3 regions of the Pseudoalteromonas sp. Cn5-37 genome follow, and region 2 is predicted to be linked to each of the others. Evidence: predicted binding sites of a transcription regulator. Region 2 holds the regulator's gene; each other region holds the start of a gene.

Region 1 (6,493 bases), on a different contig from region 2:
GCGACTTGCGCTGCAAATAAAAGTGATAAGAAACGTTTAATTTCTTCACTTCCTAATACAATAAGCGCTTGTTTAATTGTGCTGATTTCAGCGCGACGTTTAAAGGCCGCTGAGTTTGAGTAGCGTAGCAACTTATAAGATAAGTTAACGTCACGTTCAAACACCTCAGTGATTTTTCTGAGGTTTAGATCAATACTCGATGTTTCGTATAGAAGCTCGGCAAGAGCCATCTCTGATGGCGGCAAAGTTTTGCTTTGTACCATCTCAGGTTTTGAAAAGAAAAACCCTTGGAAGTAGCTAAAGCCCATTTCTAGGGCAAGCTGATACTTTTCGTATGTTTCAACTTTCTCAGCAAGCAACTTTATGTGTGGATACGGCTTAATAGCCTCGATGATCGCTTTTATTGAGTCTACATCACAAGTTAGAAAGTCAATCTTAATAATATCGATGTAAGGATAAAAGTGTCGCCATACAGGTTGGTGAATGTAATCATCAAGTGCAAGTATATAGCCTTTTTCTTTTAGATCTTTAACTAATGCCAGTAGGCGTTTACCTGGTTGGATTGTTTCTAATATCTCTACTACCACCTGCTCTTTACCAAGTAAAAGTGGATAACCCTTTTGCAAGGTTTCTAGAGTAAAGTTGATATAAGCAGGTTTGTTATCCGTTAAATCCTCTAAACCAAAATTAAATTGGCTGCCTTCAATAAGTCGTGACGTTGCTTCATCGCCATCAATATCAGGAAAAACATTGTCTACGCCATCTCGAAATAAAAGCTCGTAGCCAATTAGTTTTTTATCCCTGTCTAAAATAGGTTGGCGTGCAGCGTAAAAATACATAGTCCAAACATGTCCACATCTGTTAATTCATTTACTTCTCGCAATATATTGCATTGTGCCTGAAATAGCATTAGCTAAATGTTCATTTGCGAGGAAAAGTTATTATTTTATTAAGAATTAAAGACTAGGATAATTTGCAGATAAATTCTATAACTTGCGATTAAATATAAGAAAAATGTTAGATAAAAGTTGAAAAATTGAGCTTTGTCATTTATCTGCTTGATTGGAGTTAAGGGGGGTAAGCATGATATAGTCGTGGATGATATAGGTTTTTACCCCAATAATGTCTTTAAATTAAATAACTTGCGAGTCATTATTCGGATTAAAAGCCAACATTAAACAACTTTTGGAGGCTAATTTGGAAACAGGAATGATAATTTCGTTAGCATTGTACTTCATCGTCATGTTGGGGATTGGGCTATATGCTTATAAGCAATCTACCGACGATGTATCAGGCTATATGCTAGGTGGTCGTAATTTATCACCAAGTGTTGCTGCGCTTTCAGCTGGCGCATCTGACATGAGTGGTTGGCTGCTAATGGGCCTACCAGGTGCAATGTACTTGTTTGGTTTAAGTAAGGTTTGGATTGCCATTGGTCTAGTACTCGGTGCTTGGGCTAACTACTTCTTAGTCGCGCCTCGCTTGCGTGTTTACACAGAAAAGGCGAATGACTCAATCACCATTCCTGATTACTTCGCAAACCGCTTTGATGATAATAAGAATATTCTGCGTGTTATCTCTGCGATTGTAATCATTGTTTTCTTTACTTTATATACCTCATCAGGTGTTGTTGCAGGTGGTAAGTTGTTCGAAAACTCATTTAATATGAGCTACGAAATGGGTCTATACATCACAACAGGTGTCGTCGTGTTATATACCTTGTTTGGTGGCTTCTTAGCCGTGAGCCTGACTGACTTTGTGCAAGGTTGTATCATGTTTATCTCGCTGCTGGCTGTGCCAATTGCGACGTTTACCATGCTTGATCAGCCAGTTATGGATACACTTGCCAATGCACGCTATGACTTATTATTAAGCTCACCAAAAGAATCAGAAATTCATGCACTTAATATGATGGATTGGTTTGCAGGTGGTTCGACTATAGCGATTATTTCAGCAATGGCATGGGGCCTTGGTTATTTTGGTCAGCCACATATTATTGTGCGTTTTATGTCTGTACGTTCAGTGAAAGATATGCCAACCATGCGTCGTGTGGGTATGTCGTGGATGACGCTATCAGCAATTGGTGCTGTGCTAACTGGTCTATTTGGTGCTGCTTATATGCTTGAAAACCAAATGCCTATTGATGATAAAGAAACTATTTTCTTAGTGTTGTCTGAGCTTATCTTCCATCCTTTAATTGCCGGTTTCTTATTGGCAGCAATTTTAGCGGCAATTATGAGTACTATCTCATCACAGTTGTTAGTGTGTTCAAGCTCTCTAACTGAGGATTTCTACAAAATTTACTTAAACCGTAGTGCATCTCAAAAAGAGCTGGTTTTAGTTGGTCGTATTAGTGTTATCTTAGTTGCCTTATTTGCTATTTACCTAGCTTATGACCGTAATAGCTCTATTTTAGACTTAGTAAGTAATGCATGGGCTGGTTTCGGTGCAGCATTTGGTCCACTGGTGCTACTGAGCCTTTACTGGAAACGCATGAACTTACAAGGGGCTATTAGTGGCATGGTTGTTGGTGCAGCAACAGTGCTGTTTTGGATATACGCGCCAATTACTATTGATGGCCAAGCATTAAGTGCAATCATTTATGAGATTGTCCCTGGCTTTATTTTATCAACAATAGCCATAGTTGTTGTTAGCCTTATGACGGCTGAGCCAAAAAAAGAAATTACAGATTTATTTGATGAAGTTGAATCGTCATTGTAGTTTTTGATTAAACACAAAAAAGGGCAACGGATGTTGCCCTTTTTTATGATCTAAATTTGCGTTTAGCTTGCCGCTTTTTCTTTTATATCAGCAACGTTATCGTCTGACTTTGCTTTTTTAGGTTTAGCTGGCGCGTCTTTTGCACCTTTAAGTACCGCCATAAATTGGTCTTTTTCTTTTGCCATTTCAAGCGCCAGTGACTCAATTTGTTGCTCGCTTAATGGTACATCAACTTTTTCAAGCATAAGTTCTAATGACTCAGCAATGTCGAGCATTTTGTCATACGCATCAGCTTCTTTCTTAGTAGTAAACGTCATGCGCTCGACTCCGTTTCTTTCTACAACATATTTAACAACAACAGCCATGATTTCTCCTGCATTTAAGCCTGGCATTGCAGCGTAAAATCGCTGCTAAGATTACTGTTTTTATATACAGTAATGCTTCGAGCCTTACTTTGCAAGTAACTTGAGAAAATTTTTATTTAGTAAATTTGACAATACTTTGTGTATTAGCTTTATTTAAAATGTTACCCAAAGTTAAACACAAGCGATGGAGTGAGTGTTGGGTAATCGCTAACTATCAGTCCAAACAAGGGCGTCATGGAGGAAATTATGAAATTACTATCAAGTATTTTACTTGCCGCTACTCTTGCATTACTACCTGCTACACAGGTATCAGCCGAAACACCAACCAAAGCAACACAAGTTAAAATGCAAAAGCTGAGTATTAATAAAGCCAGCATTGAGCAGTTAACTCAATTACCGGGTATTGGTGAATCAAAAGCGAAAGCGATTGTCGAGCATCGCACCAAGCAAGGCTCGTTTAAGTCGCTAGAACAATTAAAAGAAGTAAAAGGAATTGGTGATAAGCTATTCGCTAAACTTGAGGGGAAAATTACTCTATAAATAGCAGGTTATCACCTATACAGGGCGTTATTCGCCCTGTTTAATTTCACTGATAGCCTTGTCTAAATACGCTAACGCGAACATGTTTTCGATAGGTGTTGTGATAAGAGGGTAACTTAAACCTGCTAACAACAACCAAGGAATAAGCATCCACCCTTCAAAGTAAGCTAAACCTAAAAATAATGGCGCTAAAAAGGCAAGCTTACATACCGATAAAATGATCTTTTTGCTCGGGCTTAAATGAGCCAAAGCAAGAGCAATAATCTGCTGGCGTTGCCTTACTTTAAAGTTTTTTAAAGTAGGGATTTGGCTAGTAAAAAAATAAATCATTATAGCGACTTTTTGCTCACTAATCGGCTAACTAAAACAGCCACAAATACCACTGAAAATGCTGCAAAAATCACTTCCATCCATGCCGGCATGCTCATTGAAGCAAACTGCCAATCGATATTGCCACAATCACCAGTGGCAGCAAAGAAGCTAGGGATCCATTCATGCAAAGGCATAAAACTTGGGAAGTTAGGTTCAAATGCACAGCTAAATGCAAACGGGTCGGTATTGTTTTGCATTGCAATGTGTTCTTTAGCAATAAAGTAACCCCAAATTGCTGAGATACCCCAAGTGGCAAATGCGACTAAGCGAACAACCATACTTTTTGGGTTAATCGCACCAATCACACCCGCTGCAAGTAAGCCTAAAACAGCGGTGCGCTGATAAATACACATGATGCATGGCTCAAGTCCCATGTTGTATTGAAAAAACAATGCTGTGACTTCAAATGCGAGTGAAATAAACGCTAGTAATAACCAAGGTGTTCTTTTAGTTGCTAATTCTGCTAACCAATTCATGAAAGATCCAATTTCAAATTGTTTTCAAGATTATGCTTAGACAGGGCTATGGGTGCAAGTATCTAAGATGAAATTATACGAAAAAGGAGTCGACAGACTCCTTTTCATTAGTCATATCTAGGCAGGCTATTACACACTAACAGCCTGCAAAGACTCACTTTGGTAACAGCCTAATACACGTGTGTACTGAGTGTGTTCTTTCAGCTCTTCAAGCGCTTGCTTAACATGTAAGTCATCAAGGTTTGCTTCGAGGTCAACATAAAACACTTCTTCCCACGGATTTCCTGGTACGGGGCGAGATTCTAGTTTTACTAGGTTAATTTGGTGATGTTTAAAAATCATTAAAGCATCAGCCAATGAACCTGCTTGTTGTTTAGTCGCCATGATTAAACTGGTTTTGGTCGGAATTTGTTTCGATACTTGTAGCGGCTTACGGGCGACAACAATAAAGCGGCTGTGGTTTTCGCTTTGGTTTGCAAGGCCTGACTTAATTACTTCTAAACCAACATTTTTGCCAGCTTGAGCTGAGCCGATAGCGGCGCTATTTGCTGTTTCAACCGCAGATTGCAATGCGTGGAAGGTTGAATCACAGGTTTCATGTTGAATGTCACCTAGCCCTTGAATGAAACGGCTACATTGAGCAAAAGGTTGTGGATGAGCAAAAATTTTATTGATATGAGATAGCTCAGTACCTGGCATTGCTAATAAACAGTGCTCAACGCTATGGGTTACTTCACCTACAATTGATACTTGTGCGTGTTGTAATAAGTCGAATACTTCATTGATACTTCCTGAGCTGGTGTTTTCAATTGGCAGTAAGCCAAAATCAGCCTGTCCACTTTCAACTTTACCAGTGATCTGTTCAAAGCTAGAGCAACCCATTTCAATCACTTTGCCAGGGCGGCGGCTAAAATATTTATGGCAGGCTAGTTGGCTATATGAGCCTTGCCCACCCAAATACGCAACACGATGGCTTTCGCTCATAGCTTCTGGGTTGAGGTTCTTTTGCAGCATGGCTTGCTGGTTTAAAACTGAGTCTTCAAGAATAGTTTGAAACACATTATTAATGTAGTAAGCGTCAAGACCTAATGACTTACCATAACTGATTAGTTTTTCCAGTAGTGCTTGTTCGCGAGCTTCATCACGAATTGGTTTGTTATTGGCTATTTTATATTCGACTACGCTGTGGCTTATACGGCGTCTTTTAGCCAGTAACACAAGTAAGTCGGAGTCGATTTCATTTATATCGTGTCGTAACGCATTTAATGTATCAATGCTCATGTTGGTTTCCTCATTCCAAAACAGTGCACAAACAAAAAAGCCTCCCAAGAGGGAGGCTTTAGCTATTCGGTGAAATTATCTCGCAAACAGTTAAGCCTCCTCTATCTAAAGAAGCTAAAAAAAGAAAAATAAGTGCGAGAGATATTTTGTTTCATTGGACTAATGTAAAAATACTTCTATGTAAAGTCAACTGCATAAACATGCTATTTTGGACAAAGCGAAAGATTCCTCAGAAATTTCATTAATCTTCATAAAAAATTTATAAATCTAAAAATGAATCTGGTATATTTGTTTTTGCATAATAAATAATAACAATTATTAATAAGGTAGTCCTGTGGTGTATCGACGACCGCCATCCCGGTTTGGGGTGAATTCATTAAGTATGAAATTGTCGCTGTTAATCTCTGCTATTTGTTTAATTGCAGGTATTTGCGCTGCAGCTTTAATGCTTAAATCAGAAGAAAAACAGCTTGTTTTTGAAGAGCACGAACTTTTAAAGCATTCGAGTGAACGCTTGAGTCGTCAATTCAATCGCTTAATTAACACCAAAATAAATATTGCAGAGCAAGCTAACAATGTCGTTAGTAGTCAGCTACTGCATAATGAGTCACATCTACAAAATAACCGCAGCGCAGATATAAAGTTTGCAGTTGATGGCAGTATTCGCAGCACTTCTGAGGATGGTTTATCAGCTTCATTTATTCCACAAGACCAGTACTCTAATTTTTATAAGCAGCT
Region 2 (6,493 bases):
TTTATTTAGGTCATCACCTTGCATGGCAGTTAAGTGCGTTGCTGTGGGTTGCTGGCTTTAGCTTATTTTTATTTCATTGTGCGCCCATCTTAGTGAATCGTCGTGTTGATGGTCGCCGCGGTTAATCTCTCCAATAGGAAAAACTATGTTATCTGAAAAAACGATCCAGATTGTTAAAAGTACTTTGCCGTTGCTTGCACAAGCAGGCCCTCAAGTGACTGAGTATTTTTATGATCGTATGTTTAGCTACAACCCAGAGCTTAAAAATATTTTTAATATGACGCATCAGCAATCGGGCTCTCAGCAATTTGCGCTATTTAATGCCTTAGCTGCCTACGCGGCAAATATTGATAACTTGGCAGTGTTAAAAGGTGCGCTTGCGCGCATTAATCATAAACACACCAGTTACCATATTTTGCCAGAGCATTATCCTATTGTTGGTGGACATCTGATTGCGACTTTAAAAGAGTTATTGCCAGAACAATTTACTCCTGAGGTCGAGTATGCATGGCGTGAAGCCTATTCATTATTAGCGGATGTATGTATCAATGAGGAGATGTCGCTATATCAAAAAACCAAAAAGGCAGCGGGAGGTTGGTTTGGTACTCGTACTTTCACAATTACAGAAAAACGTATGGAGTCATCGCAAATTTGCAGTTTCATATTAACGCCTGCCGATGCAAAGCCTGTTGTGGCGTATTTACCGGGCCAATATTTAGGAATTAAAGTAACGCCAGCAAACAGTGATTTAACGCAAGTTAGGCAATACTCTTTATCGCAGCAAAGTAATGGCCACAGTTACCGAATTAGCGTGAAAGAAGAAGGCTTGGTATCTAACTACCTACACAGCTTAACTGAGGGGGATGAGGTAGAAATTTACCCACCTGCAGGCGACTTTGTGCTTCGCGAAATCGACTCGCCTGTTGTATTGATTTCTGCGGGTGTTGGTCAAACCCCAATGATGGCGATGCTAGAAACACTATTAAGTAATCAACCTAACCAGTCAATCCATTACCTGCATGCTTGCGACAGTGAGACGCAGTTTGCCTTTAAAGAGTATTTATTTAAGCAACAGCAAGCGCACGCTTCATTACATTGTGTTACCTGGTTTAAAGATGGCAAGGGGGGCGATTTTGCGGGCTTAATGGATGTAAACCACATCGCTGAAAGCTTACCAATAAGCAAAGGTGACTTTTACCTGTGTGGCCCAATCGCATTTATGGCAATGATAAAAGAGCAACTACTAAGTATTGGGGTTGCAAGTGAACGCATTCACTACGAGGTGTTTGGCCCTCACCAAAGCCTATGATGTAAAAGGCGCAGCTTGAGCTGCGCCTTTTTGTTAGTTAACTTCGCACTCTAGATTAGGAAGTGAAATACGGAGCTCTTTTTGTACTTTAGAAGCCCATAAAAATTTCACTATTAGAGTAACTTACGATTGCTCATTTCAGCTATTTCAAGCTTTTGCCACGATTCAAATAGCTTGCGTTGTTTGTCTGATATTTTTAAGCCATAGGTTTTTTGCATATAAAAATAGGTATCGGCTATTTGCTTTCTTGCATAAATGGGTGGCTCAAATACGCGCTGCTTAAAGTCGATTTTTACAGGGCATGCTCCGTAACTTGCACTTGATGTTGACACCATGCCGTAGCGAAAGTTTGAACGGTCAGCATTGATCTCGCCTATAGCAGGGGCAAGGTTATTTATATCGGCTTCCATTTGACGGAATTTCGCACTGACCTTTTTACAGTTTTTACGACCGCCATCTTGCCAGCATTGTAATTGATGACCAAACTCCCAGGCAGGCACAATATGCTCCCACTCTATTCTTTTTGCGCGGGCATTCTCTTTTCCTGAGCGGGTGACAGGGTTTCTAGGAATATAACCACACGCATCAGGATCTGGCACAAGTTTTTTACCTTGGCGCTTTATGTCGCAACCACAATATAAGCTTTTACTGTTGCTTGGTAGATTCTTAATTAAATGCTTTTTGGCACTGTAAAAGCTCGAAAATTCTTTAGCGGATATAGGGAAAGTGAAAATAAAACACAGGGCTAAGTATAGAAATAAACGCATATCCATCACATCAGTGAACTACAGGAAGCGCTATTTTAGAGCGACTATTCTAAAAATGAAAAGTTTTTCAACTCAGCTATAGTTGTTAGGCCGTTTTAATTAAAGGAATTACAACTATGTTATTAGGTGCCTTCTCAGTGAGTTTAAATGTCAAAGATATTCGTGCTTCAAAGCAGTTTTATGAAAAGCTAGGTTTCAACGAGTTTGCTGGGGAGATAGAACAGCATTGGCTAATTATGAAAAACGGTGAACATTTAATTGGTTTGTTTCAAGGTATGTTCGACAAAACCATGCTGACCTTTAACCCAGGGTGGGATCAAAATGCTGAAGCTTTGGATGAATTTGCAACCTTTGAGCAATTAGCTGCACAATTTCAGCAACAAGGATTAGAAATACAAAAGGCCGGTGACGCGAGTTTTATTATCACCGACCCAGATGGCAATCCTATTTTGATTGACCAACACGTGTAGCTGGCTTTTTACGTTTAATTCGAACGTTTTGTAGTAACAAGAGAACTCCTGTAATACAAAATAGTACGCTGGTGGCCGAGAAGCTGATGAGTAGTGGATTGTTAAAGTTCTCACGCTCATCATAATCCATAATGTGTAGCATCCAGAAAAAGTCGAAAACCCGCCACAGGGTGCTGCGCACAGTAATAAGGTTACCGGTTTGGCTATCTAAATATAAGGTTGTTGTTAACCAATCATCGAAGCTAACTTGCCAAACATTGGCTTTGCGGCCGACCTCTCTTGGCCCTTTTGTTAATAACTGCGCTTGCGTTATTTTTGCGTCAATAAGCAGGTGAGCTTGCGCATTTTCAATGATTTGCGCTTTACTCGGTGCAGGCATTTTAGCACCTGTTCTGCCATCAAAAGTAAACGTACCGCTAGAGGATGTAACTTCTATAATCGGGGTATTTAAAAAATGGCTATATTTAATACCTTCGATTTGCTCAAATTGCGCTGTTATTTTATCAATTGAAGCAGGGTAGTCCGACAATAAAAATGGGCTACTTAAACTGCGATTAGCCAGATGCTTACCATGCACTTTTTCAAGTGGTAATGAGCTCATCACAAGCCCACCTAAAAGCCAAAAAAAGATCTGTAAAGCAAGTAAATAACCAAGCCATTTATGCCCTTTACGAGCATACTTAAACAGGCGTTTATTCATAATTACCCCGTTATTATTGTTATGTGGGCGCTATTTTAGGTTGTTTAGCTAGATTGCCAATGCGGCATAATGTCGCATTAACTGTATTCTAGATTTGGTATATATACAAAACTGAGTTAAAGTTTCAGTCGATATCAATAGAGGGTAAAAACGAGAGTATGTCGGAAATTCAATTTTTAAATGTAGATCTGGAGCTTGAATCAAAGCACGATATTAGTGCGCTTGTTGCTGATTTGAAGAAAAACGCCATGGTTTTACATTATGACCAAGATGAATACCGCCAACTAGCACGTATTGAAGCAACCGCAGATATCAGCTCTCCAGATAAAGCCATTAACCAGCTTTGCGAGCTTATTGAGTCATGCTCGCGCAATGCATTAAAACAGTGGTTATCGTGCTCAAAGCGTACATTTGATATAGGCTTTGAATCAGGTAATTCGCCTAAATGCTTTAACCAACCCCTGCATGCCGATACCTTGTTACGTATCTCTGCAATTGGCGCAGGGATTGAAATTACTATTTATCCTGTCGAAAAATAGCCAGAATTTATCGCTCTACAACAGCTGCGGTCATTCTTGATACGCAGCAAAGCTCTCCTGCGGCATTGGTAATTTTAATATCCCAAACAGATGTTCGCTTACCTAAATGCAGCGGTCTTGCTGTTGCTGTTAACGTTCCTTTGCGTGACGCTTTCATGTGGTTGGCATTAATTTCTTGGCCAACAGCATAGAACTTATTGAAATCAACCACGAAATTGGCTGCATAGCTTGCCACTGTCTCTGCTAATACAACGTTTGCTCCGCCATGAACCATACCCATAGGGTTATGATGCTCAGGAATAGCAGGCATAGTTGCCATTAAATAATCATCACCAATTTCAGTCACCTCAATGCCCATAGTTTTCATTAAAGTGCCTTGACCGGTGATCCCTTGTTCTAGCTCTTTGCAAAGCTCTAACGTGATTGGGTGGTGCCAAATACTCATTGTGTTTCCTTAGCCTGCTAATTAAAGCTAATACCTTATGGCATCTTTCGGTGTGGTTCAATGTTAGTTTTGTAGCAATATGATGGGGTTAATTTAAATTTGCGATTTTCAAATAACTGTATATACTCACAGTTAAATGTACTGTATGGAAAACCAGTTGTATGCGCCCATTAACTAAACGCCAATCGCAAATTTTAGAACTAATTAAAGTCTTTATTAAAGATACAGGCATGCCACCTACGCGTGCTGAAATAGCTCAAACATTAGGTTTTAAAAGTGCCAACGCTGCTGAAGAACACCTAAAAGCACTGGCTAAAAAAGGCATGATCAAAATGAAGCCTGGGGCGAGTCGCGGTATTCAGTTAATTGAAGAAGATGAGCCAGAGCAACTAGGCTTACCTTTAATTGGCCGTGTTGCAGCTGGTGAACCTATTTTGGCGCAAGAGCATGTTGAAAGTCACTGCCAAGTTGATCCTTCATTATTTAAACCTGCAGCCGATTTCTTACTGCGTGTAAATGGTATGAGTATGAAAGACATTGGTATTATGGATGGCGATTTGCTTGCAGTACACAGAACACAAGTTGCTGAAAACGGGCAAGTAGTTGTAGCTCGAGTCGATGAAGATGTAACAGTTAAGCGTCTAGAAAAAGCGGGTCGCAAAGTACTTTTACACGCTGAGAACGAAGAGTTTTCGCCTATTGAGGTTGACCTTGAGCATGAGTCGTTCAACATCGAGGGGTTAGCGGTAGGTGTTATTCGTAACGCTGACTGGATGTAAACGTTCCCAATTTGGTGCATCAAATTGACTCAATTTGGTGCGCCACTGAAATTTTACTACTTACTTAGGATTTGTGAATCCTTACTCTTCATTTAAAGCCTTATATGGCGCAGTTTTCCTCTCTTTTTACATTTCGTTCTTACTCCTAAACATTAAATAACGCGCTGATTATAGTTGTTATTTCTGCACCAAAATAAACATTTATTATCATTAAAACTTGCTTATTGGTCATTTTTTAACTAATTGGTTAATACACTGTATTAACACCTAATTAATAAAAAGACACAAAAATGTGCGAGGTGTTAGTCAAGGGGTCGGTATCATAAGTGGGTCAAAATGATACGTAGTCGCTCTGAACAATAAGAAAAACGAATGGGCACCTTGTTGTATCGCCTTTTCGCTTTGCGTCTTGCAATAGCATCTAAAGGAGCCGTCACATGGGTAAACTGCGTTACGCCTTGTGGCTTATATTGTTTGCACTTCCTGAGCTTGCATTGGCAAATAGCCAATACAATATGCGTAAAGGGGTGACCGATATAAGTAATAATGTTTATGAGTTACACATGACGATATTTATTATCTGCTGTGTAATCGGCATCATCGTATTTGCGGTGATGTTTTGGGCTTTAATACACCACCGTAAATCCAAAGGGGCCAAGCCTGCCCAATTTCATGAAAGTACAAAAGTTGAAATACTTTGGACTGCCATTCCATTTGTCATCTTAATCGCCATGGCTGTGCCTGCCACAAAAACCTTAATTGCCATGGAAGATGCCTCTAAAGCCGATATCACCATTAAAGTGACGGGCTCACAATGGAAGTGGCATTACGAGTACATGGGTGAAGACATTGCCTATTACTCGATTCTATCTACTCCTAAAGATCAAATAGACAACCAAGCAGAGAAAACTGAACATTATTTGCTTGAAGTAGATAAACCGCTAGTACTTCCTATCAATAAAAAAGTTCGCTTTTTAATGACTTCAGACGATGTAATTCATTCATGGTGGGTGCCTGATTTTGCGGTTAAAAAGGATGCAAATCCTGGGTTTATCAATGAAGCGTGGACACGTATTAACGAGCCAGGCGTGTACCGTGGCCAATGTGCTGAGTTATGCGGTAAAGATCATGGCTTTATGCCTGTAGTGGTGAAAGCTTTACCTGAAGATGAGTTTGCTAATTGGCTTGCAGATGCTAAGCAAGAAAAAGCCAATGCGGCCGCAGCAGATGCTGCTTTGCTTGATCAAACATTACCGAAAGAAGAGCTTATGACCTTGGGTGAGCAAGTCTACATGGCTAGTTGTGCTGCATGCCACCAACCTACCGGTATGGGCCTACCTGGCGTATTTCCAGCACTTAAAGGCAGCCCGATTGTATTAGGTGATGTAAAAGATCACATAGATATTGTGTTACACGGTAAGCCTGGCACAGCAATGCAAGCGTTTGATAAACAGCTTTCAATCAAGCAACTTGCTGCGGTTATT
Region 3 (6,493 bases), on a different contig from region 2:
TTAAAGCTGGCATCATTTTATTTGGCTTTAGAATTACATTCTCACAAATAACAGAAATTGGTTGGTTAGGGCTAGTTATTGATTTAGCCATATTACTAGGTACATTTATCCTAGCAATTCAGTTAGGTAAACGTTTATTTAAACTTGATGAGCAAACAACTATTCTTATTGGTGCTGGGAGCTCTATTTGTGGTGCTGCAGCAATAATGGCAACAGAACCAGTTATTAAAGCACAAGCACATAAAGTATCTATTGCGGTCGCAACAGTCGTTGTATTTGGAACCCTAAGTATGTTTACTTACCCCTTAATGTTTGAATATATAGGGTTGAGTGAATACGAATACGGTATTTTTGTTGGTTCAACCATTCATGAAGTAGCTCAGGTAGTTGCTGCGGGTACCGCTATTAGTGCAAATGCAGCCGACACGGCAGTAATTGAAAAAATGTTAAGGGTAATGATGCTTGCCCCATTTTTGTTTGGTTTATCATATTGGCAAAAACGAAAGGATACAAAGAAAAACTATAACTTAGAAAAATCTTCAGACCTATCAATTCCTTGGTTTGCGGTTTACTTCATTTTAGTAAGTGGATGTAATTCACTAATTAACCTATCTCAGAGTACAACAAACAATATTGTGTGGTTTGATAATATATTACTCACTATCGCCATGGTGGCATTGGGACTACGAACTCACATTGGGGCAATTCGTCAAGCTGGAATAAGACCCCTACTTTTGGGAAGTTGTTTGTTTATATTTTTAACGTTAGGCGGTTTCGGAATTAACACTGGAGTAAAAGCACTTTTATAGTTGGGTTCAACTACAGGCGAATCGTTAAAAGTGCAAAATATGATTAGTCTGATCTTGCTTCCTAGTCGTTAGCGAGTAGACGTGAAATCTCTCTCAAATACAGTAATAAAAATTTACTACATGATTTTTTAAGAGGAGCGCTTGACCGCACCTGCGAAGGCAAAATTTAGCGGTCAAGCGATAAACTATTATGAATGTTTATGGTTGAGAATTCAGCTCAATTGGAGAGAAAAAATCAGAAATAGGAGGTTTAGCTGTTTCATTGGGCCAAAGTATATTCTCTACTTGTTTGCTCTGCTCCCAATGAACAAAGTCAGGAGCTTTGTCTATTTTCGCCTTTTTAATATTGGCACCAGAAGCGCTACTCAAATTATCAGCAACACTTTCAACAAAAGATAACACGTTTGGCTCATCAGTTGCTGCATTATAGTATGCAATCAAAACCCCATTGAAGAAAACAGCTTTATCACCGTCTTCCGCAGAAATTGAACATAAATCCATAGTTACTCCAGCTCATATATTTTTGCCAAAGCTATCATATGCATTAAATCGCGCCTGATTCTGGGAAAAAGGTTTAAATTTAACTAATAATTGATGAAATCACATAGACCGCGAGCCTAAAAGAAACTTCTTGGTTGTAATGTGGAATATTCACATCTAAAATTACTGTTTATTTGTACAGTATTTTGTGATTATGCTTAGCAAACTTACCCCTTCAACCACAGAATTACCTATTGCAGACTTTTCAGTTGCTGCAGGTTTCCCCAATCCATGCGAAGATCACCTATCCGACTCAATCAGTTTAGATGAGCTCCTAATTAAGCGCCCTAGTAGTACATTCCTATTCAGGGTGTCAGGCAACAGCATGTCCCCAGACATTACTGACGGCTCGATAATAGTTGTAGATAGGTCAGTAACAATTAAAACTGGACGAATCGTATTAGCTACATTAGACAACGAATTTGTTGTGAAAGAACTACAATTAAAAAACAACAAAGCCGTTTTTATTAGTAAAAACCCCGACTTCGAGCCAATTGAAATTGATATCGATGAAAACAATGACTGGGATACTCATGTAGTCTGGGGCGTTGTCACTGGTTTAATCAAGATATTCTAATTATGTGGGTTCTTTGCGACATCAATGCTGCTTACGTTTCGTTTTGCCAACTCTTTAACCCCCAATACGACTTTGATAAAACCCCTCTTGGCGTTCTTAGTTCTAACCAGGGCAATGTTGTAGCTCGAAATCAAGCTATCAAAGATTTAGGTATCAAAATGGGAGAGCCAGCATTTAAAGTTAAACAACTGGTGGCTGCGCATGGTGGTCACTTGTGGGGGAGTAATTTCACGCTGTTTGGTGATTTGAGTAACCGTTTTCATACCGAGTTAGAGTACTTCCTATTCGATACAATACGATACTCTGTTGATGAATGCTTTGGGCGCATCGATATAAACTTTACAAAAGATATAAAAGACTACGCACACACCATACAGAGGACACTTAAGAGGAACTTAGGTATTAGTTGTGGCTTGGGTATATCTCAGACAATGACACTAGCGAAACTTGGAAGTCACTGCGCCAAAAAGAAAGAGTGGAAAGAACACACCAATGGTGTGGTTGTATTAGATTCACAATACAAAATTGATTGGGCTCTCAAACATACTCCTGTAGAGGATATTTGGGGGGTTGGAAGTAGAACTACTAAAAAGCTAAATAAATTTGGAATCTATACGGGGTATGACCTTAAAAATGCCGACATTAGTTGGATCAAAAAGACGTTCACAGTTGTTCTTGCCCGTACTGTGGAAGAGTTACGAGGAAAATCTGCGGTTGAATTGAAAGATGTAAACGACTCTCGCGATAGAATTTGCGTATCTCAGAGTATGGGAAAACCGGTGATAGAGCTTACGGAGCTTTCTGAAGCTGTTACAGCACATGCAACAAAGGCTGCGTTTAAACTTCGTCGATTTAAATCTTACACATCGGCAATAACAATATTCATCCACACAGATTCATTTAGACAGGCAGAGCCGCAGTATCATAAGTCACAATCAATTAAACTACCCTACCCCACCGCGGATACATCAACACTGGTGTCTTATGCAAGCTTTGCATTAAAAGCTATTTATAAGAAGGGGTTTAAATACAAAAAAGCTGGCGTTATTTTTGAAGAACTTTCATTACACGATGATATGCAACAACTTGAACTGTTATCTGAGACTTTACCACTGAATATTAGCTCAAAAACGTTGGTCATTGATGAGATAAATAGAAAATTTGGACGTAGTGCAATAAAGCTCGCAAGTGAAGGGTTCTCTCAGTCTTGGCGGCCTAAAGATGATTTAGCACCTTTGAGTTATACAACAAAACTTTCAGATTTACCTATTGCGAAAGCATAAAGATTATTTAGAAGAACCCTACCAAGGTATAAACCCCAGAGTAAATAAAATAACCCAACCCAATTGAAAGAATGGTAATGTTAAAAGCCAACATGAATAGCTTAAAATTATGCGATAAATCGGGCATTTCCATGATGCACCTATAGTGTTTTTTAATGTTATTAAATCATGTATAGCAGACTATCTTAAATAATTCCTTAAATAAAGATACAAATATGCACGAAATACCGGTCCCATTTGGTATCAATTACTCAGGCCATTTAATTGCAGCTCAATCGATTCAAGTGGGCGGAACCTATACTTGTCCATATTGTGGTGAAGCGCTTATGTGTGATTTGTCTTCTATGCAAAATAAGATGCTCATCCACCCAAAAACTAACAACTGCATCAGCCTAAGTGATAGTTATAAGAAAGCCAAAAAACTAATTAAAGATGTCATCTTAGAAAACAAAAAGGCTGAGACAACAATACAGATCCATCAAAATTGCTATCAATGCCTCAAAGAAATACAAAGAGATATAAAATATTGTACATTTGAAGGGGTTCAAACTGATTATTACTACCATGACTCAGTATGTGATGTGATTGGGCAATTTAGCCATAAAGGACAGTCAATCTATTTGGGCATCGAAATTGTATCTGAACAAGAGCAAGACTGGAGACCATATAGCATTTCAAATGGTTCGGCATTAAGAAGCTGGATCAAACTTAATGCCTCTGACGTTCTTAAAGATCCATACAATTGGCGACCTCTAAACTCAAAGCTATCACCAAGGCTTTGCCAATCATGCAGCAATACCAGCAAGAAAGGCTCTAAAATAATTGCTGTTGCAGATAAGTTCTCAATTCCTAGAGAGCTGTACACAACTGCTCGCAAATCCCCAGATAAGCCGTTCATAGCCGACATTGAAACTTGCTATAGATGTTCAGAAGTAATCCCCGTGTTTTGGTGGTTAGGGACGCCATTTTGCGAAGATGAACCACCATTTCCGCGCCCTTATACAATTGAGCTGAGATTTTCTAAGCAATACGGCGGTAAGTACTGGGCAAACACTTGCCCTAACTGTAAATCAATACAAGGTGATAACCATCTCCATGTATTTGAAACAGCGCAATTCAAAGATTTACTATCACCTAAAGTTAAAAGCAGGGAGTCTAATGCTATTAGCATGCTCATGGAGCGTACCAAGCTATTCTATTAGTGCGCTAGCTATGGGCGCAGCACTTCACTAATGAAAGGCATTAGTAGGAAGCGTATAGCCGCGTATTCACACACTAAATAAAGCAGCCCTAAAGCCAGGCTAAAGTTAAAGCATAAAATTATGAATATAATCGCGGTGAGTAAGAGGAAAGCTAATAAAATCATAGCTAAGATGTTAGGGTTTTGAATTAGCCAGTATATAAACACTTTCATGGTGTTAACTGCCCAATGCTTCAAAGTCTATCAATTCTCCTGTATATGTATCCTTTACAACCCCATTTTCAACGGTAACGAAGATAACATTATTCAACCCACTCTTCTTAGTAATACGGATAGAAGCATATGACGAAACTAGTTTTCTAACTATATCTTCAAGCGTCTTAACATCACTTAATTTAACGTCATCATGCCCAATTCGTTTTAAAGTAAACATTCGATTACAACTCCTTTGATTGTGATGTGAGTGCCAAGCAGACATGCAAACGATGGCTCTCCCTATCATTGCTATACCAGCCACAAAGCCTATGAACGTCACAAATAGCAATATGAAATCAGTTTTACCTGTCATACAAAACAGATAAGCATAGAAAGCTCCTGCACTAAAAAACATCAAACCCAAACACAGCTCAAATAAATTAAGCCATCGCTCGGCCATTGAGTATTGCTGATTATTCATAGAAAACACCAGATAATTAATAACTGACGACCATCCTATGCTATCCAGTAAATCGCGCTTAACAGCGTGAAAAAATCAAAATTTATAAGAAAAACAGGCTTTTTTAAGAAGAATTTGAGATAATATTTTTTGAGCATTAAAAATTAGCTCATGCATTAATTTTCGCTTTACCATCTAAAAATTAAAGCATACACTATAAAAAAACACATTCAGTAAGGTTCACAATGACTATCTCTAAAGTAGAAGCTACCGATATCTCGTTTGACGAGCTAAAAGAAGGTTCAGAACTGTACATTCAACGCCGTAATAGACGCCTTCTAAATAACCACCGCAAAGAGCTTAGAGTGTTTACTAAAGCTGAAGCAGTGGCGTACTTAGATATTGATGCAAGAACGTTAGATAAGTACTGCAAAGCTCTAAAAATTAACCCAAGAAGACATGAAGAGAGTCAGTGGTTATTGGATATCGAAGAGGTCTACAAAGTACGAGATTCACTTCCTGATGAACTAAAAAAACAATTACCATTTGTTCGCAGTGAAAGCCAAGACCTACAAGTTATAGTTGTTCAAAACCAAAAAGGTGGTGTTGGTAAGACTGTTACTGCAGCTACAGCTGCATCTGGTTTGGCAACTGAGTTTCATCAAAACTATCGTGTAGGCTTAATTGATATGGATGGCCAAGGCACTTTATCAATGTATTATGCCCCTGAATCAGCACAAGAAGGCTGCTTATCTGTTGGTGACTTAATCATGGGGAACTATGAGCTTGATGAAAACGAAACGCTAAAAGAAGCTATCAGTGAAGCGTTCTTGCCGACCACTATTCCTAACTTGCGTATTTTACCAGCTTCACAATCAGATCGAGCAATTGAGGGCTGGTTTCATGAAGCAGTATTCAACCAGCAACTAAGCTCTCCTTACTCGATACTGCACGACATCATTGAACAAGTTAAAGATGAATTCGATATCATTATCATAGATACGCCTCCATCATTAGGCTACGCGACATACAACGCTTACTACGCTGGTACGAGTGTTATTTTCCCATTATCTGTTACTGAAAATGATATTGATGCTACGTGCTCATATTTTAGTTATATCCCGCAAGTATGGACGCTACTAAAAAATGCGAAACACCCGGGTTATGACTTTATGAAAATACTGCTTACAAATCACAAAGAGAGTTCAACCACTACTGATTTACAGAACAACCTTTATGATAGTTTTTCAACTTACCTTTACTCAACAGAGTTCAACAATAGTGAAGCTGTGAGACAAGCTTCATCATTACTATCAACCGTATTTGATATGTCTAAAAGTGAATACCCTAAAACCAAGATGACTTTCCAGAATGCACAACAAAATGGATATGAAGTTACCAGCCAACTACACCGTGATATTCAAAAAG

What was found. Region 2 encodes LexA, which represses DNA repair genes until DNA is damaged. Its sites were predicted from a motif close to TACTGTATNNNNATACAGTA; they were not measured.
Region 1: a site for LexA is predicted at 3,139-3,158, ahead of L1266_RS11155 (YebG family protein). Genes of this name have one in related genera too.
Region 3: a site for LexA is predicted at 1,474-1,493, ahead of L1266_RS19555 (LexA family protein). Genes of this name have one in related genera too.

What each region holds. Positions count from the first base shown of each region.
Region 1 is NZ_JAKGBA010000007.1:93,568-100,060, reverse strand. Features, by position in the region: gene L1266_RS11165 (EAL and HDOD domain-containing protein) at 1-839, opposite strand, end outside; gene putP (sodium/proline symporter PutP) at 1,210-2,721, shown strand; gene L1266_RS11155 (YebG family protein) at 2,784-3,086, opposite strand; gene L1266_RS11150 (ComEA family DNA-binding protein) at 3,333-3,626, shown strand; gene L1266_RS11145 (DUF6170 family protein) at 3,654-3,956, opposite strand; gene dsbB (disulfide bond formation protein DsbB) at 3,956-4,474, opposite strand; gene L1266_RS11135 (chorismate mutase) at 4,604-5,755, opposite strand; gene L1266_RS11130 (bifunctional diguanylate cyclase/phosphodiesterase) at 6,138-6,493, shown strand, end outside.
Region 2 is NZ_JAKGBA010000009.1:59,755-66,247, forward strand. Features, by position in the region: gene L1266_RS12485 (NnrS family protein) at 1-125, shown strand, start outside; gene hmpA (NO-inducible flavohemoprotein) at 146-1,309, shown strand; gene L1266_RS12495 (endonuclease) at 1,423-2,076, opposite strand; gene L1266_RS12500 (VOC family protein) at 2,193-2,546, shown strand; gene L1266_RS12505 (hypothetical protein) at 2,521-3,246, opposite strand; gene L1266_RS12510 (hypothetical protein) at 3,405-3,785, shown strand; gene L1266_RS12515 (PaaI family thioesterase) at 3,793-4,230, opposite strand; gene lexA (transcriptional repressor LexA) at 4,392-5,009, shown strand; gene coxB (cytochrome c oxidase subunit II) at 5,447-6,493, shown strand, end outside.
Region 3 is NZ_JAKGBA010000031.1:14,084-20,576, reverse strand. Features, by position in the region: gene L1266_RS19565 (YeiH family protein) at 1-809, shown strand, start outside; gene L1266_RS19560 (hypothetical protein) at 1,008-1,310, opposite strand; gene L1266_RS19555 (LexA family protein) at 1,504-1,926, shown strand; gene L1266_RS19550 (Y-family DNA polymerase) at 1,929-3,209, shown strand; gene L1266_RS19545 (hypothetical protein) at 3,425-4,411, shown strand; gene L1266_RS19540 (hypothetical protein) at 4,628-5,086, opposite strand; gene L1266_RS19535 (ParA family protein) at 5,311-6,493, shown strand, end outside.